DNA from 2 places in the Glutamicibacter sp. Je.9.36 genome. Region 1 is predicted to be linked to the other one. Evidence: predicted binding sites of a transcription regulator. Region 1 holds the regulator's gene; the other holds the start of a gene.
The links. Region 1 encodes HrcA, which represses chaperone genes, less so after heat shock. Its sites were predicted from a motif close to TTNGCACTCGNNNNNNNCGAGTGCNAA; they were not measured.
Positions count from the first base shown of each region.

Region 1 (9,441 bases):
ACCTATGAAGTCTCGCGTTCGCTGGCCGCCTGCGAAGGCGCGATCCTGCTAGTTGACGCCGCCCAGGGCATCGAGGCGCAGACCCTGGCCAACCTGTATTTGGCTATCGAGGGCGATCTGACGATCATCCCTGTGCTCAATAAGATCGACCTGCCCAATGCGCAGCCGGAAAAGTACGCTGCCGAGCTGGCCAACCTGATCGGTTGCGAGCCAGAAGACGTGCTGAAGGTTTCGGGCAAGACCGGTGAAGGCGTTGAAGCACTGCTCGATGAGGTCATCAAGCAGCTCCCGCCGCCTGTCGGCGATGCCAAGGCTCCGGCTCGCGCAATGATCTTCGACTCCGTATACGACACCTACCGTGGCGTGGTGACCTACGTTCGAGTTGTCGATGGCAATCTCTCTCCTCGCGAGAAGATCCAGATGATGTCCACCGGCACCACTCACGAACTGCTGGAAATCGGCGTATCCTCGCCGAACCCCGAGCCCACCAAGGGCCTGGGCGTTGGCGAAGTGGGCTATCTGATCACCGGTGTCAAGGACGTGCGCCAGTCCAAGGTCGGCGATACCGTCACCAACTTCCACAAGCCGGCCACCGAGTCCCTGGGCGGGTACGAAGAGGCCAAGCCAATGGTCTTCTCCGGCCTGTACCCGATGGACGGCACCGACTACCCGGTACTGCGTGATGCGCTGGATAAGCTGCAGCTCAACGATGCCGCGCTGACCTACGAACCGGAAACCTCCGTGGCCCTGGGCTTCGGCTTCCGCGTGGGCTTCCTGGGCCTGCTGCACCTGGAAATCACCCGCCAGCGACTGGAATCCGAATTCAATCTGGACCTGATTTCCACGGCGCCGAACGTGGTGTACGAGGTCATGGGCGAAGACAAGCAGATGATTACGGTGACCAACCCCTCGGAATTCCCGGATGGCAAGATCCTGGAAGTCCACGAGCCAATGGTTGCCGCCACCATCCTGGCGCCAAGCGAATTCATCGGCTCGGTCATGGAACTGTGCCAGACCCGCCGCGGCACCATGCGCGGCATGGACTACCTCTCCGAGGACCGTGTCGAAATGCGCTACCACCTTCCGCTGGCTGAGATCGTGTTCGACTTCTTCGACCACCTCAAGTCCAAGACCCGCGGCTATGCTTCGCTGGACTGGAAGGCCGACGGCGAGCAGGTGGCAGATCTGGTCAAGGTCGACATCCTGCTCCAGGGCGAGCAGGTGGATGCTTTCAGCGCCATTACGCACCGCGACAAGGCCTACAACTACGGGACCATGATGACCTCGAAGCTGCGTGAGCTGATTCCTCGCCAGCAGTTTGAAGTTCCAATCCAGGCCGCGATCGGTTCGCGCATCATTGCCCGTGAGAACATCCGCGCAATCCGCAAGGACGTTCTTGCCAAGTGCTACGGCGGCGATATCAGCCGCAAGCGCAAGCTGCTGGAAAAGCAGAAGGAAGGCAAGAAGCGCATGAAGATGGTCGGCCGCGTGGAGGTTCCGCAGGAAGCCTTCATTGCCGCACTGTCCACCGACGAGCCGAAAAAGAAGTAGATGCCTTCAGTACTGCCTGACGGCGATCCGGCTCCGGCCGATGGTCTGCTCCCTGCCTCATGCGCGCATGAGGCACGGGGGCGGACCATGTCCTTTTATGTGCATATTCCGTTCTGCACCGTCCGTTGCGGCTACTGCGATTTCAACACGTACACCGCCACGGAGCTGGGCTCCGGTTCCAGCCAGGCAACCTACGCTGCCACCGTCAGCAAGGAAATCAGCTTCGCCCGCGAGGTGATGGACCGTTCGGGCCAACCGCACCGCGAAATTGAAACTGTCTTCTTCGGCGGCGGAACTCCCACGCTGCTGCCCGCCGGAGACCTGGTCTCGGTGCTCGGCCGGATTCGCGACGACTTCGGCCTGAAGCCGGGCGCGGAAATCACCACGGAGGCCAACCCGGATTCGGTGACCCGCGAAAGCCTGCAGGAGCTGGCCGACGGCGGGTTCACCCGGGTGTCCTTCGGCATGCAGTCCGCGGTGCCCCACGTGCTCAAGGTGCTTGAGCGCACCCATGATCCGAAGCGCGTTCCGCAAGCCGTTGCGTGGGCGCGCGAGGCCGGCCTGGATGTCAGTGTCGATCTGATTTATGGCACTCCGGGGGAGAGCCTGGCAGACTGGCGCACCAGCATCGAGGCCGCGTTGAGCTACGAACCTGATCACATTTCGGCGTATGCGCTGATCATCGAGGAAGGCACCAAGCTGGCGGCCCAGATTCGCCGTGGCGAGGTACCGAACATCGATGATGACGACCATGCCGAAAAGTACCAGTTGGCCGACGACATGTTTGCCGCGGCCGGTTTCTCCTGGTACGAGGTCAGCAACTGGGCGAAGACCCCGGCGAATGCCTGCCAGCACAACATCGCGTACTGGCAGGGCGGCGACTGGTGGGGTGCAGGCCCCGGCGCGCATTCCCATGTTGGCGGGCTGCGCTGGTGGAATGTGAAGCATCCAGCCGCGTATCAGCAACGGATTGACGCTGGAATCTCCCCGGGCCACGGCCGCGAATACCCGGATGCCGAGGCCGTGCAGCTTGAGCGCACGATGCTGTTGACCCGGCTGGGTTCGGGCATGAAGATTAGCGAGCTCGATGAGACCGGACGCAAGAAGGTCGCCGGCTTGATCGCCGACGAGCTGATTGATGCCAAGGCCGCGTTCGCCGGGACATTGGTGTTAACGCAGCGAGGCCGGCTCCTGGCCGACCTCGTGGTGCGTGAACTGCTCGATTTCTAAGACTGGGAAACCGCTGCTACTTCATCAGCCGCAGATTGAATTGGTAGCGGTAAGGGCGTCCCTTGTTGGCCTGGATGGCAGCAAGGGCGCCCGAGACCGTCATGAAGACCCAGAGGGCCACGGCGAGTACTGCGAAAAGCCAGCCGATCACCGGCAAAACCATGAGCACATTGAATACGATGGCGAGAATGGTCAGCGGGAACGTGAAATTGAACGCTTCCTTCGATTCCTGTGCAGTGAACGGGCCACGGTCCCGGAATACGGCAAAGACGATTGCCGAAGGAACGCAACCCAAGATGGCACCGAAGTGGGCCATCATTGCCCACTGGCGATCTTCTGAAGGAGTCAGCGGCAGCGCAGAGGTCCTGGAACCTTCGAAGCGGGAATTCTCCGATGGCTTCGTCTGGCGTGATGTCACTATTTTTCCTTGTCTTGCTAAGTGTGGTTCCTCTTATCATAGCGACCGCGGCTGGGCGCACGGGGAGATTCGCAGACTAATCTCCAACTATTAGTCAATCGTTAGGAAACCGTAATCTTCGGTCGTGAGAAAATCGATCAATTCTTCAATCCGTCCCAGGAGCTGCGGTTCAAGCTGCCCGTAATGCTGCACCGTGGACAAGAGCCGCTGCCATCCGATGCCGATGTCTTCAGCGGTGGAGTGCGGCCAGCCAAAGGCCCGGAGCACACCGGTTTTCCAATCGGTGCCCCTGGGGATCACCGGCCAAGCCTTGATGCCCAGTGTCGCAGGCTTGATCGCCTGCCATACATCCACGTACGGGTGGCCGAGGATCAGCACGTTTTGCGCTGCACCGGGGACCTTCATCGCCTCGGCAACGATGCGCGATTCCTTGCTGCCGGCAACCAGGTGGTCAACCAGGATTCCCAAGCGGCGCTGCGCGGAGGGGGCGAAGTCGCGGATAGCCCCGGCGAGATCGTCCACGCCATGCAGCGGTTCAACGACGATGCCCTCAACACGCAGGTCGTGGCCCCAAACTTTTTCAACCAGCTCAGCGTCGTGCTTGCCTTCTACCCAGATGCGGCTTGCCCTGGCTTCCCGGGCCTTCAGCCCGGCAACGGCACGCGAACCCGAAGCCGAGACCAGCTTCTGGGGCGGTGCGGCCTTGGCAACGGGATCAATGATCTCCACCGCTTCGCCTTCGAGGAAGAACCCGAAGCCCGCCTGGAAGGAGCGGGTCTTGCCGTGGCGGTCCTCGAGCACGATCACGCGCATGCCACCGGATTTCTCGGTACGGATGACTTCTCCTACCCATCCTGAGGTGGCATCTTCCAGAATCATGCCACGTTCAACAGGGACCTGGCGGAGTTTTTTCGGTGCCGGTGCACTCAGATCCCGTGGTCCCCAGGAGTAATTAGTCACGTACTGCCTTTCGCTGTGATCGAATACGCTCGAAATCCAATGCTAGCAACTGCTGAACGTATTAGACTTGGCACTTGACAGGTTAGAGTGCCAAAGCCGGGCACAGGGAATCCAAGGAGGTGCTGTTGTGACAGAGCCGCGACGCCTAGACGTTCTGCGTGCCATCGTGGAGGACTACGTCCAATCCCGTGAGCCAGTGGGCTCCAAAGCGCTCCTGGACCGGCACAACCTCGGTGTCAGCGCCGCGACGATCCGCAATGACATGGCCTTGCTGGAAGAAGAGGGGCTCATTGTCGCTCCGCATACTTCCTCCGGACGCATCCCCACCGAAAAGGGATACCGCCGCTTCGTCGATGAGATCGGCGAGCTCAAGCCGCTGTCGCGGGCTGAACGCGACGCCATCAACAAGATCCTGGACAGCTCCACGGACCTGGACGAGATGCTCAAGAGCACCGTTCGCCTCCTGGCGCGGTTGACCAACCAGGTAGCAATGATCCAGGTGCCGCACTACGACACCGCTTCGTTGAAGAACCTCGATCTGGTCGGCCTGGGCTCGGCCCAGGTGCTGATGGTGATGATCGCTTCCAATGGCACGGTGGATCAGCGCATGATGCCGGTCCAGCGTTCCTACAGCGATGATGAGCTGGATGACCTGAAGCTGTGGCTGCTCAACAATTTCGGGGGAGTGAAGCTTGCCGAACTTGCCGGACGGCTCACCCGCATCGAGCGCAGTTCGACGCAGCAGGCCGACCCCCTGGTGGACCAGGTGATCGGTGCGCTGGAAGAAATGGCCCAGGCGGCCAACGCGCAGCGCATCATCATGGCAGGCACCGCGAACCTCGCCCGCGTGGAAGGGGACTTCCCGCTGAGCATAACCCCGGTGCTCGAGGCGCTCGAGGAGCAGGTAGTGCTGCTCAAGCTCTTCTCCGAGCTGGAAGCCGATTCGCGCGGCGTGGCCGTGGCCATCGGCACCGAGCACCACTACGGGCAGCTGTCGGAAGCCGCCGTGGTCGCCACCACCTACGGCACCGATGTGCGCAACAAGCTCGGGGTCCTGGGCCCCACCCGGATGAACTATCCAACCTCCATGGCCTCGGTTCGTGCGGTGGCACGGTACCTGTCGAAGATTTTGGCTAACTAGCCTCGCTGGGCACCGCCCGGCACAACCGAATTTCAAGATTCTCAGGAAAGGACACGGCGAATAACGTGAGCTCGCATTACGAGACCCTAGGCGTCGCCAAGGACGCGACCCCGCAGGAAATCAAGAGTGCCTACCGCAAGTTGGCGCGTAAGCTGCACCCGGATGTAAACCCTAGCGATGACGCTGCAGAACAGTTCAAGCTGGTCACCCGAGCCTACGAAGTCCTTTCCGACCAGACCAAGCGCTCCAACTACGACGCCACCGGCGATGAGAACGGCAACGGCCACCCGGGCTTCGGCGGTGGCGGCCAGGGCTTTGGCGGCTTCGGCGACATCTTCGAGCAGTTCTTCGGTGGCGGCCAGGCCCAGGGCCCGGCATCACGCACCCAGCCGGGCCGCGACGCGCTGATCACCATCACCATCGACCTGGAAGACGCGGTCAAGGGCACTGTCTACCCGCTGGAAATGGAAACCGCTGTCACCTGCAAGACGTGCAACGGTTCGTGCACGCGCGAAGGCACCAGCCCGGTCACCTGCGACATCTGCCATGGCGCAGGCCAGGTCCAGCGTCCAGTGCGTTCATTCCTGGGCCAGATGATGACCGTGGAAACCTGTGCGGCCTGCCGCGGTTTCGGCACCACCATCCCGGACCCCTGCCTGGAGTGCAACGGCGAAGGCCGGGTGCGCGAGCACGTGTCCAAGTCGCTGAACGTTCCTGCAGGTGTCGACTCCGGCACCCGCATCCAGCTGCGCGGACAGGGCGAAGCCGGCCCGGGCGGCGGGCCTAACGGCAACCTGTTCGTCGAGATCGACGTGCGCCGCCATAAGGTCTTCGAGCGCGCCGGCACCGACCTGCACGCCAAGATGAGCCTTCCAATGACCGCCGCCGCACTGGGTTGCGAGCTGAAGCTGGAAACCTTCGACGGCGGCCAGTCCATCAATGTGGAGCCAGGCGCCCAGGATGGCGACACCGTCACCCTGCCGGGCCTCGGTGTGCCGCGCCTGCGCGGAGGCAAGCGCGGGGACATCATCGTGCACCTGCAGGTGGAGACCCCGACCAAGCTCGACGCTGCCCAGCGCGATCTGCTTGAGCAGCTGGCCAAGCTGCGTGGCGAAGAACTCTCGGCCGGCCGCGTGGAGCACAGCGGCGGCATGTTCTCCCGCCTGCGCGACAAGCTGAACCAGCGCTAGGCATGAGCAACCACAGCTTCGTCATCGACGCCCAGCAGGGCCAGGACGCATCGGTCGGGGACATTCTTGAACTGGATGGCTCCGAAGCGCACCACGCGGTCACCGTTAAACGGGTCTCCGCGGGCGAGCACCTGGACCTGCTGGATGGCAAGGGCCTGCGTCTGACTGTGGAGGTCATCGGCACCGCCAAGGACCTGCTGAGCGTGAAGGTCCTGCGCCGTGCCGAGGAAGCGGTCAGCGATCACCCGGTCACCCTGGTCCAGGCGCTGTCCAAGGGGGATCGCGACCTGCAAGCTGTCGAGTCCGGCGTGGAACTGGGCGTGCTGTCGGTACGCCCCTGGCAGGCCGACCGCTCGATCGTGCGCTGGAACGCGGCCAAGGTCGACAAGGCCATGGCCAAGTGGCGCGCCCAGGTGCGCTCGGCGCAGAAGCAGTCGCGCCGCGCCTATGAGCCGGAGGTGCTGGACCCGCTGGGTTCCAAGGAACTGGCCAAGGCCATCGCGGCCGATACCGCAAATGGCGCACTGGTTCTGGTTCTGCACGAGCAGGCCGCGGACTCGGTGGCCCGGCATGTGCAGTCGTGGCTCGCCGATGCGCGGGCCGGCCAGGAGATCATCATGATCGTCGGGCCAGAAGGAGGCATCTCCGAAACGGAGCTGCAGTCCTTCGTCGATGCCGGCGCCCAACCAGCCCTGCTGGGCCAGCATGTGCTGCGTGCCTCGACCGCAGGCCCCGCGGCCCTGGTCTTGATCCGCCATTTGATCGGCGAAATCTAGGTTCCAGAATTCCGGTTAGCAGGTGAATTGCTCCGCAGATCCCAGCAGGCATGTGCCTGCCAGGATCTGCGGAGCAATTTCGTCTCCGGCCGGCGCAACGGGTTCGAGCCGAGAAAAGGCCTCGGGACGGGGAACGCGAAGCCGCTGCGGGTCAGATCCGCGAATGCGGCAGCCGATCGGATAAGGACGCTGTCCACGGCAACGGCACTGGAAATCCTGCCAGCAGTCCAAGAATGCTCAGCCACCACCAGTTCAGGAGCTGGCCCGGACAACGGGCGCCCAGGTTCATGTCCAGGACTTCCGGCGGGGGCTGGCAGCGCTGGATGCTGCGTTACTCGACGCGGAAGTCGCTGGTGACCTTGCCGACCTGATGGTCCGATCCGGTCTCAACGCCCCAGAAGGTCAGCCGGTATGAGCCGGCACGCAGATCGGTGGTCAGGGTGAATGAACCGTCGGCATTGATCTGCCCGGGGTTGACCTGCTTCTGAGCGGTCATCACCGTGAGCTTGCCGTCGGCGTCCTTGCGCTGCAAGGAGTAGAAGGTGCCGATGTCGAACTGGGTGGTTCGGCCGTTAATCTTGATCGAGCCATCCGCCAAGGTCTTGTTGAACTGCGGATCGATGATCCAGATCGGTGCAATGAACGCCGCATCGCGCTCGTAGACATCCTTGAGCCGGAAACCGTCGAAGACTGTGGCATTTGCCTGGCCGTCAACCAGGATCCGGACTGTGGCGGGAAGCTCGCCCACGACCAGTCCGGCGCTGGCGGCAGCTGCCGTAGCGGTGAAGACCAGTTGCTGGATGGCGCGCTCCGACAGGCCCTGGTCGAGATTGGCGCTGAAGACCTTGGCCGGCAGATCCAAGGTGATGACATTCGCATTATTGATTGAAACGCCGATTTCATCGGTGGGCTTCAAATGGGTGTAGCGTTTCGGCTTCATCGGGTCGGCTGAGAGCAGCGTCCAGATCGCATCGCCGATGGGCTCCTGATGGCGGGTGTCCTCGATGTACTCGCGGTACAGGAACACGCCGGTATCGGTGTTTTCCAGCCAGTAGATGGGCAGGCTAGCCGCGATGCCGACATCCTCGCCAGCGTCGGTGGCGTTCGGCAGGTTCAGCGATTCGGCCACGGCGGTCGATGGCATCTCATAGGAGCTCTCGCGATTCGTCAGACCGCATCCTGCGGCGACGACGAGAGCGGCAGTGATTCCCAAAACGCCGAATCGGCGTGGAATCTTCCGCAAGATCCTTGATTGCACTGCGTACCAATCCGTGGTGATGTTAGCTGTTTTGGCTCCTGGCCGTATTGGAACCGCTCTCAAGCTTGCCATATCAGAAGCGCCTAACTGCAGAAAAATGGCCCAACTTACTAATCCGTAACCAAATCTATATGTTCGCCACTAGCCCCGATTAGCATCATTCAAGACTACTTTCAGGTTCTGCTGCTTACGCTGAGACCTGAATTTTCTCCGGATTGGCCTGCGACTCGATAGAATGGCAAGCAGGACAAATCACGATTACCACCAAGCTCGCAAAGGGGCGCCGCGCACTGCATGCAGGTTGAACAGAATAAGGCGACAGCGGAGAACGGATCCGCATCGCTCACCATCAGTTTCGATACAGCTGAGCTCATGATTGCCACCCTCGGTCCCAATGACGAGCTCTTGCGTATTCTCTCCGGCGCCTACCCGCAGGTGAGCTTCCGCCCCAACGGCCAATCCCTGGCTCTGGTAGGTGAACCGCAGCAAGTCCGCAAGGCCCAGCGCGTCACCGAAGAAGCCCGTTCGCTGGCCACCCGCGGCTCGCGCATGAGCGCCGAAACGATCGAGCAGATCATCAAGATGCTCAGCGCCGGCAATCCGGATGCACCCACCGACGTCCTGGGCCTGAAGATCCTCTCGGGGCGCGGACGTTCCATCCGCCCCAAGACCGTGAACCAGAAGAGCTATGTCGACGCCATAGAGGATTCGACAATTACTTTCGGCATTGGCCCAGCCGGTACCGGAAAGACCTTCCTGGCCATGGCCATGGCCGTCGCCGCCTTGCAGGACAAGCAGGTCAACCGCATCATCCTGACCCGGCCTGCCGTTGAAGCAGGGGAGAAGCTGGGCTTCCTGCCGGGCTCGTTGACCGAGAAGATCGACCCGTACCTGCGTCCGCTCTACGATGCCTTGCA
Region 1 covers NZ_JBCPSN010000002.1:304,456-313,896, reverse strand. The annotation lists gene lepA (translation elongation factor 4) at 1-1,551, shown strand, start outside; gene hemW (radical SAM family heme chaperone HemW) at 1,552-2,781, shown strand; gene AAZQ98_RS05805 (DUF4870 domain-containing protein) at 2,798-3,199, opposite strand; gene AAZQ98_RS05800 (DUF3097 domain-containing protein) at 3,290-4,159, opposite strand; gene hrcA (heat-inducible transcriptional repressor HrcA) at 4,287-5,300, shown strand; gene dnaJ (molecular chaperone DnaJ) at 5,366-6,490, shown strand; gene AAZQ98_RS05785 (16S rRNA (uracil(1498)-N(3))-methyltransferase) at 6,493-7,266, shown strand; gene AAZQ98_RS05780 (GerMN domain-containing protein) at 7,598-8,509, opposite strand; gene AAZQ98_RS05775 (PhoH family protein) at 8,819-9,441, shown strand, end outside.

Region 2 (12,534 bases), on a different contig from region 1:
TGAAAAGGGCGAACCGATCAACATCGCCATGTACGTTGACGCCAACTGCGTTCACTGTGCAGACTTCGAGGCTACCTACGGGGACCAGATCGAGGAATGGCTGGCCAACGGCGACGTCACCGTTGAATACCGCAACGTCGGCTACCTTGACCGTGGTTCAGCAACCAACTTCTCCTCGCGCGGCGCCAACGCATTGGCTTGCGTCGCCGACGAAAGCCCAGAAGCCTACATGGGCTTCGTCAAGGCGCTGTGGGGCCACTACCCAGAGGGCGAGATGAAGAACGCCGAGCTGGCCGATCTGGCGATCCAGAATGGCGCTGCGCAGTCCGTTGAAAGCTGCATCGCAGATGACAAGTTCCGTCCATTCGTCCAGTACACCACTACTGCCGGCCAGTACGATGGCGTGGCTGGCACCCCATCGATCTTCGTCCAGGGCGAGGTAGTCGATCTGGCAAAGGAAGACTTCCCAACCGCAGTGAAGGAAGCAATCGCTGCCAACAAGTAAGTCGAACCGGTAGCCTCTGGACAATTGTTCGGGATCCGGTAGTATCCTTATTGATCTCGCACCCCGACCGATGGGAAGGAAGCCAATGCTGGCTTCCTTCCCATCGGCATTTAACTCGGAGCATCGCCAATTCGCAGTGCCGCAGGGTTTTCGGATATTCTTATTCGGTACGCCCCCTTAGCTCAGCTGGCCAGAGCGTCTGTCTTGTAAACTGAAGGTCACCGGTTCGAATCCGGTAGGGGGCTCTGACCTGGTCCTGGACCAGCAACGGGAACCGTGTCCATGAATCTTCATGGCGCGGTTTCTTTTTTTTAGCCCCAGATCATGCCCGAGCCAGCGTCGCGCCTATGGCAGGCTCAAAGATCCCGCCGGTAGAATTTTGCGCAGAACCTATATTTGAGGAGCCGACCATGGCCGGAGGCCTTGCAGCACTATTGGACGACGTGGCGGCGCTGGTGAAAGTCACCGCGGCATCCCTTGACGACATCGCGCTGGGCGCTGGCAAGGCCAGCACCAAATCGCTAGGCGTCGTCATCGACGATGCGGCAGTCACCCCGCAGTACGTGGCCGGGCTCTCGCCCAAGCGCGAGCTTCCAATCATCTGGAAGATCGCCGTTGGGTCTATCCGGAACAAGATGCTGTTCATCCTTCCGGTGGCGCTGGTCCTATCGCAGTTCGCTCCATGGGCGCTGACCCCGATCCTGATGATTGGTGGCGCCTATCTGGTTTTCGAAGGCGCCGAGAAGCTGCTTGAGGCGATGGGCGCGATCAAGCACCACACTCCGGGCGGCAAGGAGGGAGTGCGCGACGAGAAAGCGATTATCGGATCGGCAGTGCGCACAGACCTCGTGCTTTCCGCGGAGATCATGGTCATCTCGCTGAACGAGGTGTCCCACGAGCCGTTCTTGAATCGCGCACTGATCCTGATTGTGATCGCCATCCTGATGACCGTCGTGGTCTATGGCGCCGTGGGCTTGATCGTCAAAATGGACGACATCGGCCTGCACATGGCCGCCAAGCCGCGCCAGCTCACGCAGAAGATCGGGCGCGGCCTGGTCAAGGCGATGCCCATCGTGATGTCCATCCTGAGCAAGGTCGGCGTGATCGCGATGCTCTGGGTCGGCGGGCACCTGCTGCTGGTCGGCATGGATGAACTGGGCTGGCACGCACCGTACGGCTTCGTGCACCACGTGGAACTGCTGGTCCACGACGCGACCGGCCAGGCTGGCGCCGTGCTGGGCTGGCTGGTGAACACCGCCTTCTCCTGCCTTGCCGGTTTCATCATGGGTACCGTGATTACCGTCATCATCCGGGGCATCCAGAAGCTGCGCCACAAGGGCAAAGCCGAAGCAGCCCACTAGGAACAGGAACCAGCCAGATGCCCGCGCACGTAGAATAGAGAAGTTGCCGCCCGGACTCGGTCTACCGGTCCAGCCGAACTGTCTGGCCTACGTGGAAAGATCGATGCGTGTTGAGTAGAGAATTGACAGATCAGGCCACCGCCCGCCATGCGCGCGGAGCCTACTTCACCCCGGAACCCGTTGCCAGCTTCATGGCGCAGTGGGCGCTGGGAAAGCAAGGATCCAAGGTCCTGGAACCCTCCTGCGGTGAAGCGCAATTCCTTGCCGCTGCCCATCCGGTGCTTGCAGATGGCCGAGAGCGGGTCGAGCTGGTGGGCCTGGAACTGCACGAACCATCGGTTCAGGCCGCCCGCGAGCGGATGAGCGCCGCCGGGATCGACGCGCGCATCGAGCACGCCAACTTCTTCGAGGTCACCGGCAACGCCGAGTACGACGCTGTCATCGGCAACCCTCCCTACGTGCGCTACCAGCTGCACCGCGGAGCTGACCGGCAGCTCTCGCGCGCCGCGGCCAAAGCCTCGGGCGTGGAACTGAATGAACTTGCCAGCATCTGGGCCGCTTTCGTCGTGCACGCCACCAGCTTCCTTGCCGTCGGCGGGCGCCTGGCCCTGGTGCTTCCGGCAGAGCTGATGTTCGTGAACTATGCCGGACCTGTCCGCCAGATGCTGCTTGAGCGCTTCGCCAGCGTGCACCTGGCCGTCTTCGAAGAGCGCTTGTTCGCCGACGCGCAGGAAGAAGTGGTGCTGCTGCTGGCCGAGGGCTACCGCGAAGGGGCTAGCGGTTCCTTCAACCTGCACCAATTCCGCAATGCCCTGGATCTGCAAGCCCTGGGCGAAGGCACCCGCCACACCCCGGTGCGCATGAACGAGCGCTGGACCGGTTCCCTGGTCGGCCTTGAAGCCCAGGGGATCTTGTCGGCGGCACTGGCCGCCGGCCGGATGGCGCCGCTGCAGTCCTGGGGCGAAACCTCGCTGGGCGCGGTCACCGGCAATAATAAGTGGTTCACCCTCTCGGCCCAGCAGATCCAGGACCTGGGGCTGGCCCGCGAGGACCTGATCCGGATCTCGCCTCCGGGCTCGCGCCACCTGCGCGGGCTGGAATTGAGCGAGGACGGCTGGGAAAAGCTCGCCGAGCACGGGGCAGCTGCCTACATGTTCCGCCCCGGCGCGGAACCCAGCGGCGCCGGTGCGCGCTTCGTGGCCAGCGGTGAACTGCAGAACGTCGACCAGGCCTACAAGTGCAAGGTGCGCTCCCCGTGGTGGCGGGTGCCGGTGCTCTCGGTGCCGGACCTGTTCATGACCTACATGAACGCCGACACCCCGCGGTTGACCGCCAACGAGGCCGCGGTGCACCACATCAACTCGATCCATGGGGTGTACCTCGGCGCCGATGCGCGCGAGCTGGGCCGCGAGCTGCTCCCGGTGGCATCGCTCAATACCCTGACCATGCTCGGAGCCGAAATGGTGGGCCGCTCCTACGGCGGCGGCATCCTGAAGCTGGAACCGCGTGAAGCCGACCAGCTGCCGGTCCCGGCGATCGGCATGGTGCAGCGCTATGCCCGGCAATTGCGTGCCATCAAGCCGGCGGTGCGTGAACTGCTGGTGCAGGGGCGCAAGCAAGAGGCCACCGACCTGGTGGACGGCGTGGTGCTCGAGCAGCTGCTCGGCTTGGAGCCGGATGCGCTGGAGGCGGTCCGCACTGCACGAATGAATATGCTCGAACGCCGCAAGGCCAGAAGCAAAGCCGTGAGGGGATGAACGTGGCCAATCCTGCGATCGAAAAGACCTTGGCCTTTGCCGAATTCGATACCACCTTGATGTCAGCGGCGAAGGATTCGCCCTGGCTGGGCAAAGGCGCGGTAACCGAGGAATTCAACCCGTCCTTCCCGGTGCTCGAACGCCTGCTGAGCATCCCGGTCCGCAACAAGGCGGTCACCCGATCGGGCCGCTTTGCCCAGGGCGTGGACGCATGGCTGGCCCATGAATTGCGCCGTGCCGGATTCGATGCGGATCTGGTGTGGCCGCGTCCCGAGGCGCCCCGGGTCCTGTCCAGCGACATCCTGGAACTGCTGCGCAAGCTGCCGGAGCGGCTGGCCGACGAGGTGCACGAGTCCATCATGGCGGGCAAGGCGGGCAGCATCGACGCTCGCATCCTGGGCCGCGCCTACATGAAGCAAACCGACGTGGTGATGACCCATTGGTCCACCGGTCCCGAACTGCTGCTCAGCACCAAGGCGATGACCTCATCCTTCGGCAAGAACCTGGCCAACCGCTATGAAGAGGCCTATGGAGATGCGGCTAACCTGCGGGCCCGCTACCCGCTGGCAGCCGTCGGGTTCTTCTTCGTGCAGCGTGCCACGATCCTGGAATCCGAGCCGGCCGCCTTCCGCCGCACCGTGGATATGATCCGCAAGCTGCGCGACTTCGGCGACGGCTTCGGGTACACCGCTACCGGCCTGCTGCTGGTGGATTGGGATGAGAGCGCAGAGGATCCCGAAGTGAAATGCGTCCACGCTCCGGTGCCAGCGGATATTGCCGCGCCGCAGTTCCTCAACGCCATGGTCGATGCGGTCCTGAAGGTCACCCCGATTGACCTGCACGAGGCCGCTCGCGCTCGCCGGGCCGGAGAAGTTGCCCCGCTGCCGGGCCACGGCTCCGTGGACGAACAGCAGGACGCCCTGTTCTAGGCGGTCACATCACCGGCACGGCGGAGGCCGAATCATCGGATCCGAACTGCGCGGCGAATCCCTGGACCGGGGCCGGGCCGGCCATGAGGCTCGGGGCTGGCATCGCAATTTCGGGAAGGTGGATGGCCACGTGGTCCTCGGAGGCCTGCGGCAATTGCGCGGCCCACTGCCATGCGGCCACGGTGGCCCGGTAGATGAACTTCAGCTGCCCATCGTGCTCGAAGCTGCGCTCGCGCTGCCACAGTTCCGAGCGCTCGTAGAAGGCCCAGGATGCCGGGTTCTGCGAATCGATGACGCTGATCGGGGTTTTGCCCGAACGCAGCGCGTGGGCAAGGCGCAGCGACGTCGCATGCTGGCGGATGCCCAGGCGGCGGTAGTCCGGGCGCACGGCCATGCAACCGAGCTCCACGGCGTTCATCGAAGAAGTCGGGGCAATGATGGAATCATGCACGAGGCCTGCGGCAACCAAGGTGCCCTGGTCGCGCACGGTCACAAGCAGCGAGAGCCGGTCGAACTTCTGGTTCCAACGCTGGTCGACCAGGGGGTAAAGGGTCGCTAATTCGGCGCGCTGGGCCGGCTGAACGCATAGGGATGACAAGGAAAAGTTCAGGTTTTCAAACACTGGGTACGGTCCTAAATTCTAAGAACGAACGAAAGATGAGGCTTTTGCGCGGTGGAAAAATCCACTGCGCGGTTTCGTTGGCCTTGAGGGGACCGATGCCGGCGGCTTCCGGCAACTTCCTTGTAGGGTCCAGTTTGAGCTCGATGAGCTAGAAAAATTATGGAGTCTAAAGTCCCTTTTTGACAAGTGGAAATGGGTACTTTTAGGTGAATCGCAAATAAACTATTCGGCGCTGTTTTTCTGCTCTACTCATTGCCTGAACCGCGACTGTTCGAACCTGCGCTGGAAGCGGCATTTCGGCGTGTTCCGGGGACGGATTCCGGGCGCTGGAACCGGTGGCCGATTTGGAGTGAGGTCCACGGCCCGGTAGGATTGTTTATGCGCTTGGCTTGCAAGTCAGGGCGCAGATGGATCTTTAGCTCAGTTGGTTAGAGCGTTCGCCTCACACGCGAAAGGTCGCTGGTTCGAGTCCAGTAAGATCCACCAAGAACGAAAGCCACCGCAATGCGGTGGCTTTCGCTGTTTCCGGGACAGCCAGGATCCTAGGCGCCAAGCAGCTGGTGCACCATGGGCTTGACCTCTTCTCCGAGCAACTTGATGCTGTTCATCATCGCCTCGTGCGGCAAGGAACCGGCAGAGTACTTGATGTCAACGCGGGACAAGCCCAGCTGCTGGGCCACCTTGGCCATCTTCCGTGCCACAGTTTCCGGGCTGCCGGCCATCATGGCTCCCTCGGGCCCCATGGAAGCCTGCAAGCGCATCTTGCTGGCCGGCGGCCAGCCTCGTTCGGCGCCCAGCCGATTCATGGTGCGCTGGTAATGCGGCCAGAGGGTTTCCAGGGCCTCCTGGTCGGTGGAAGCCACCAAGCCATGGAAGTGCGCCGAGACCGGCAATTCTCCATGGCCGAACTCCTTCAGCGCACGGCGGTAGAGGGTTGCCAAGCCTTCGAAGGCCGAGGGCTGGCCGCCGATAATGGCCAAGCACAACGGCAAGCCATGCCGGGCCGCGCGGGTGACCGACTGCGGGCTGCCACCCACACCCACCCAGGTGGTCAAGGGCTGGTCTTCCAGCAGCGGGTAGATCTGCTGGTTGCGCAAGGCGGCGCGGTGCTTGCCCTGCCAGGAAACCGGCGTGCCGTGGCGGAGCTTGGCCAGCAGATGCAGCTTCTCTTCGAACAGGTCCTCGTAGTCTTCAAGATCCAGGCCGAAGAGCGGGAAGGATTCGATGAAGGAGCCGCGGCCTGCGATGATCTCCACTCGCCCGTTGGAGATCGCGTCCAAGGTGGCAAAGCGTTCGTAGACGCGCACCGGGTCGTCGCTGGAGAGCACGGTCACCGCGGTGCCGAGCTTGATGCGCTGGGTAGTGCTGGCCAGGGCGGCCAGAACCATTTCGGGGGAGGAGATGGCATAGTCATCGCGGTGGTGCTCGCCGACACCGAAGAAATCAAGACCCGAGGCTTCGGCCTGCTGCCCCTCGGCGATGACATTGCGGATCACCTGGGCATGGCTCAGCGGGTTGCCCTGGGCATCCTCGGTGATGTCGCCGAAGGTCTCGGCTCCGATTTCTGGCAATGGGAACTGCGTATTCATTGGATCCTCCGGATTATATGCAAACACATCTAACTTCTGCATGGTGCAACCAACTGCCGAGCGCCGGTATTCCAGTGGCCGAAAATACCCTTAAATGTGTTCGGCGATACCTCCCGAATTCGCCACGTTCCCGACAACTTTTCATGCACGGGTTGTATGGTGAATCCCATGGGAAAAACTTTGGATGAGGGGGCTTGATTCGTGGCGCATCGATCTAGCGAGGAACAGGCCGCCTCGTCGAATGCCGTAGGCGAGGATCCGGCTCCGCTAGCTGGCGTCTTGCCCCGCATTGCCACTAGTGAGATCAACATGGGCTTCCATCCGGCAGAGCCCGCCGAAGAGCCGGCAACGGCATCTGAACTACCGCTCAATACGGCGGTCAGCGCCAACGTGGCGGCTGCCGATGTCTCGGATATCGAGTGGCGCACCGGCCAGGTCCACACCACCGATGAGGGCATTACCCTCATGCCTACCCGCGCCAACCCGGTGGCCCGTCGGCTGCTGGCGAAAATGTGGATCTCGGATACCCCTCCCACCGAGGCGCTGAACATCGTTGAGCGCCTGCAGGGCACCCCCTACGCCAACCCCAAGGTCAATGTGGACCAGGACGCGTCCAACCGGCGCACCATGGAGTTCGCGCTGGATTTGGGCGAGACCTTGATCCGCTACGGCGCAGGCGCCTTGGAAGTGGAAACCAGCGTGATCGCGGTGACCGCGGCACTGGGCTTGAGCCACTTGGATGTGGACATCACCAACCAGTCCCTGCATTTGAACTACAGCCCGCCGGACGCCGAAAGCTACTCGGTGCTGCGTGTGGTCCGCTCCTACACCTCGAACTACGCCGGCATGGTGCTGGTGCACGAACTCGTCTCGGATATCATTGCCGGCGGCGTATCGCGATCCGTTTCAGCGAAGCGGCTGAAGGACATCACGCGGCAGCCCAAGCCGTTCCCGCGCTGGATCGTCGCCTGCGGCCGGGCCGTGTTCGCGGCCGCGTTCGTGCTCTTCATTGGCGGCTCGTGGGCTGGTGCGCTGGTGGCGATGCTGTCCTCGAGCCTCGTGACGCAGATCGGCCGATACGGCTCGCGCTGGAGAGTGCCCGAGTTCTTCACTATCGCGGCCTCGACATTGGTGGTCACCGGCATTGCCTTGCTGGGGCATCAATTCCACGCTCCGCTGGATCCGGCGCTGGTGGTCTCTGGCGGCATCTTGCTGCTGCTTCCGTCGGGCAGATTCGTTTCGGCATTGCAGGATGCCATCAACGGCTTCCCGGTGACAGCGGTAGGCCGGTTGTTCTCGGCCAGCCTGATCTACGGGGCGATCCTCTGCGGAATTGCTACGGCTCTGGTGATCTCTGATCTGCTCGGGGGAGAGAAGGTCGACGTTCACCAGATCGTCCAAACCGACTATCCGGCCTGGCTGCTGGTGGTCTTGGTGGGCGTGGCCATTGTCGCCGGTGCGGTCACCGAGCAGAGCGCGCTGCGCCTGCTGCTGCCTACCGCCGGCATTGCGGTCGGCGGCTACCTGGTGCAGCTGCTGGCCGAAAGCATAGGACTCGGAGACCGGGCTACCCCGGCGCTGGTCGCCACGGTGATCGGTTTCGCCGCGCGGCTGGCGGCCGACAAACTCGGCTCCCCGCAGCTGGTGCTAGCGGCTCCTGCGGTCATGTTCCTGCTTCCGGGCCTGATGATCTTCCGCGCGATGTACGGCATCGTCATCAACGTCAATGACACCGCCACGGGACTGGTGGAGATGTTCAACGCCATGGCGATCATGCTCTCCATCGCTGGCGGCGTCGTCTTCGGCGATACGCTGTGCCGTCCATTGACCTCCAGCGCCCGGCGTGAGCGCCGGCGGATCCGCCGGCGCTAAGCTTTCGGCAACGACCAGTCAATCGGCTTCTGTCCGCGGTCGGACAGGAGCCGATTGATGCTTGAGAAGGGCTTGGAGCCGAAGAACCCGCGCGAGGCTGAGAGCGGCGAGGGATGGGCGCTTTGCAGCTGCACGGCGTTGGACAGGGACTCGGAGAGTTTCTGCGCATGCTTGCCCCAGAGCAAAGCCGCCGGAGGCCGCGGACGGTCATTGAGCGCAGTGAGGATGGCATGCAGAATTGGCGCCCAACCCAGCTTCTGATGCGAGCCGGCATTTCCAGCGGCTACGGAGAGCACCTGGTTCAACAGCAAGACGCCTTCTGAGAGCCATGGACTGAGATCCGGATGCGCAACCGGCTCCAGCCCCAGATCGGACTGCAATTCCTTGTAGATATTGGCCAAGGAGCGCGGCAGCGGACGCACCTGCTTGTTGGCCGCGAAGGCCAAACCATTTGCGTGGCCGGGTGTCGGATATGGGTCTTGGCCAATAATTAGGACCTTGACTTCGGACAATGGCAGGCTCAGTGCGCGGAACATCACCTCCGGTGCCGGCAGGATCTGTTCACCTGCCGCCGAACGGGCCGCCAAATCGGTGGCCAGGGAACGCAGCAACGAGTCCTGCTCGCTAAGTGCCGGTACCCAGTCTCCAGCGATAAACCCGTGGTCGGCCATGGATTGGGCGCCATGGTAAAACGGGAAATCCGCCGCTTCGTACACTGGTGTCCGAGCTGGCTGGGGTGCATCGAAAAGTGCTGGCTGCAAATCGTCCATAGGGGTAATTGTGCCGTTTTTCTGGCGTGCCTGTGCTCGGCCACACGGTGTTAGGCAAGCAGATTGGTTAGAATATCGGTGGTATGTCTACCGATGGTGGATTACATGCATAACCGAAACCCGAGAAAACTGGTCCAAGGACAGAGGTGAGAACGTATGGCTGAGAATGAATTGCTGGTGGATTTCGTCATGAACCCGGATTCGGAATTGGACGAGCGTTCGCAACAGATCCTCAACCTGGAAAAGTTGTGGTGGAAGTATGCCGGGGCCAAGGAACAAGCCATTACCAAGCAGTTTTCGATGTCGCCGACGAATTACTACCAGCTGCTGAACCAGCTGATTGAAACCGACGCGGCACTGGCCTACGACCCGATGTTGGTCAAGCGCCTGCGCAGAGCACGTTCCACAAAACGTCGCGTGGGCGGTAAGGTCGGCACGGGACGATAACCCTGCCTGCCGTGACCAATCAGACCTCGAGCAAGGACAAGAATGACCAACTACCCGCGTGACGAATTTGATCGCGTTCCGGAGTTCAGCACCCGTGTGGGTTCGCACCACGCCCACGGATGGGCGCAGTCCGCCGCGTCGAAGTCAACCGGTGGGAAATTGCGCTGGGTAGTGCTGACCGCTGTACTCGTGCTGGTGATCGGTGCCTTGTCCTTCATCTTCGGCCCTCAGCTCAAGGAGACCCTCGCGACTTCCACGGGAAGCGACACCTCGCAAACCCAGGAAGTCACCGCTGAGCCTTCCGTGGAACCCACACCTAGTGAATCCGCATCGCCAACGAGCACCATCGATGACGAAGACGTGCTCTACGGCCAGCTGATTGGCGTGTACAACGCGGCAAGTGTTGCCGGTCTGGCTAATGAAGGCGAAGACGCCATGGCCGAAGCCGGGTTCACCAGCATTGTGGCCGACAACTGGACCAGGCCCGCAGAAGTCTCCACGGTTTATTACATGTCCGAGTCCTACCGGACTACCGCTGAAAAAGCTGCAGAAATCCTGAATATCGACGAAGTTCTGCAGACCAGCAACATTCCGAACCGGGTCACCGTGGTTCTGGGCTCCGATGACACCCTGGGGCTAAACGAATAATTCGTTCATAATTCCATTCGCTCAGAGCCGATCGGCTTGCACTCGCCATGCGAGAGTGCCAATATTTGTATTAGCACTCATGCGTTGCGACTGCTAACGCCGGTCGGCTTTTGCGTTCTCCAAGAACTTCATGAAGCACCGGACAGCGGACGCAGGGCGTGGGCGTGGAAAATACCTCAGATAGCGAGAGCTGAAACGGTTGCTGGCCCGATGCCGCACCGGTCCACTCGTCCGTCGCGGGCGCTGTCTGTCGGTTGCATTTTCGCAAAATCGTCCCGAAAGGACCGTACGCCACAATGGCTAAGATGATTGCATTTGACGAGGAAGCACGCCGCGGACTTGAGCGCGGCCTGAACACCCTTGCTGACGCGGTGAAGGTCACCCTGGGCCCACGCGGCCGCAACGTTGTTCTGGAAAAGAAGTGGGGCGCTCCTACTATCACCAACGACGGCGTGTCCATCGCTAAGGAAATCGACCTCGAAGAGCCTTACGAGAAGATCGGCGCAGAGCTGGTCAAGGAAGTTGCCAAGAAGACCGACGACGTCGCTGGCGACGGTACCACCACCGCAACCGTGCTGGCACAGGCACTGGTCAAGGAAGGCCTGCGCAACGTTGCAGCAGGTGCTGACCCAATCGCACTGCGCCGCGGTATCGACAAGGCCGTAGAAGCTGTTACCGCTGAACTGTTCGCCGCTGCGAAGAAGGTCGAATCCAAGGAGCAGATCGCTGCTACCGCTTCGATCTCTGCTGGCGATCCGGAAATCGGCGCACTGATCGCTGAAGCTCTCGACAAGGTCGGCGAGCAGGGCGTTATCACCGTTGAAGAATCCAACACCTTCGGCCTGGAGCTGGAGCTGGCAGAGGGCATGCGCTTCGATAAGGGCTACATCTCCGCTTACTTCGTCACCGACGCTGAGCGCCAGGAAACCGTTCTCGAGGACCCTTACGTCCTCATCGTGAACTCGAAGATCTCCTCGGTCAAGGACATGGTGACCTTGCTGGAGAAGGTCATGCAGTCGAACAAGTCGCTGCTGATCATCGCCGAAGATGTCGAGGGTGAAGCCCTGGCTACCCTGATCCTGAACAAGATCCGCGGCCTGTTCAAGTCCGTTGCTGTCAAGGCTCCGGGCTTCGGCGACCGTCGCAAGGCCATGCTGACCGACATCGCTATCCTCACCGGCGGCCAGGTTGTTTCCGAGGAAATCGGCCTGTCCCTGGATAACGTAGGCCTGGAAGTCCTCGGTACCGCCCGCAAGGTCGTTATCACCAAGGACGAGACCACCATCGTTGAAGGTGGCGGCGAAGCCGACGCCATCGAGGGACGCAAGGCGCAGATCGCTGCCGAGATCAAGAACACCGACTCGGACTACGACCGCGAGAAGCTGCAGGAGCGCCACGCAAAGCTCTCCGGCGGTGTCGCTGTGCTGAAGGCCGGCGCTGCTACCGAGGTAGAGCTCAAGGAGCGCAAGCACCGCATCGAAGATGCCGTGCGCAACGCCAAGGCAGCTGTTGAAGAAGGCATCGTCGCCGGTGGTGGCGTTGCACTGATCCAGGCTGGCGCTGCAGCATTCGAGAAGCTGGTTCTGGAAGGCGACGAAGCTACCGGTGCGAACATCGTTCGCGTTGGCATCGAAGCCCCGCTGAAGCAGATTGCCCTGAACGCTGGCATGGAGCCAGGCGTTGTCGCTGACAAGGTCAAGGGCCTGCCAGCAGGCCACGGCCTGAACGCAGCAACCGGCGAATACGTGAACCTGCTTGAAGCTGGTGTCAACGACCCAGTGAAGGTGACCCGTTCGGCACTGCAGAACGCGGCATCGATCGCTGGCCTGTTCCTGACCACCGAAGCTGTTGTCGCAGATAAGCCAGCTCCTGCTGGCGCTGCCCCAGCCGGTGGCGATGACATGGGTGGCATGGGCGGAATGGGCGGCTTCTAAGCTTCCCGCACGCACTAAGCACGCAGTAATCGCGCCGATGGCCCGGATCCTTTCGAGGGATCCGGGCCATCGGCCGTTTAACTTAGGACAAGCGTTGCAC
Region 2 covers NZ_JBCPSN010000007.1:5,705-18,238, forward strand. The annotation lists gene AAZQ98_RS15720 (DsbA family protein) at 1-505, shown strand, start outside; tRNA gene AAZQ98_RS15725 (tRNA-Thr) at 677-750, shown strand; gene AAZQ98_RS15730 (DUF808 domain-containing protein) at 916-1,866, shown strand; gene AAZQ98_RS15735 (HsdM family class I SAM-dependent methyltransferase) at 1,974-3,623, shown strand; gene AAZQ98_RS15740 (hypothetical protein) at 3,620-4,552, shown strand; gene AAZQ98_RS15745 (GNAT family N-acetyltransferase) at 4,557-5,174, opposite strand; tRNA gene AAZQ98_RS15750 (tRNA-Val) at 5,584-5,660, shown strand; gene AAZQ98_RS15755 (LLM class flavin-dependent oxidoreductase) at 5,717-6,763, opposite strand; gene AAZQ98_RS15760 (threonine/serine ThrE exporter family protein) at 6,965-8,635, shown strand; gene AAZQ98_RS15765 (uracil-DNA glycosylase) at 8,632-9,405, opposite strand; gene AAZQ98_RS15770 (DUF3263 domain-containing protein) at 9,562-9,852, shown strand; gene AAZQ98_RS15775 (LytR C-terminal domain-containing protein) at 9,895-10,500, shown strand; gene groL (chaperonin GroEL) at 10,797-12,434, shown strand; gene AAZQ98_RS15785 (DUF4031 domain-containing protein) at 12,534-12,534, opposite strand, start outside.
Region 2: a site for HrcA is predicted at 10,571-10,597, ahead of groL (chaperonin GroEL). Genes of this name have one in related genera too.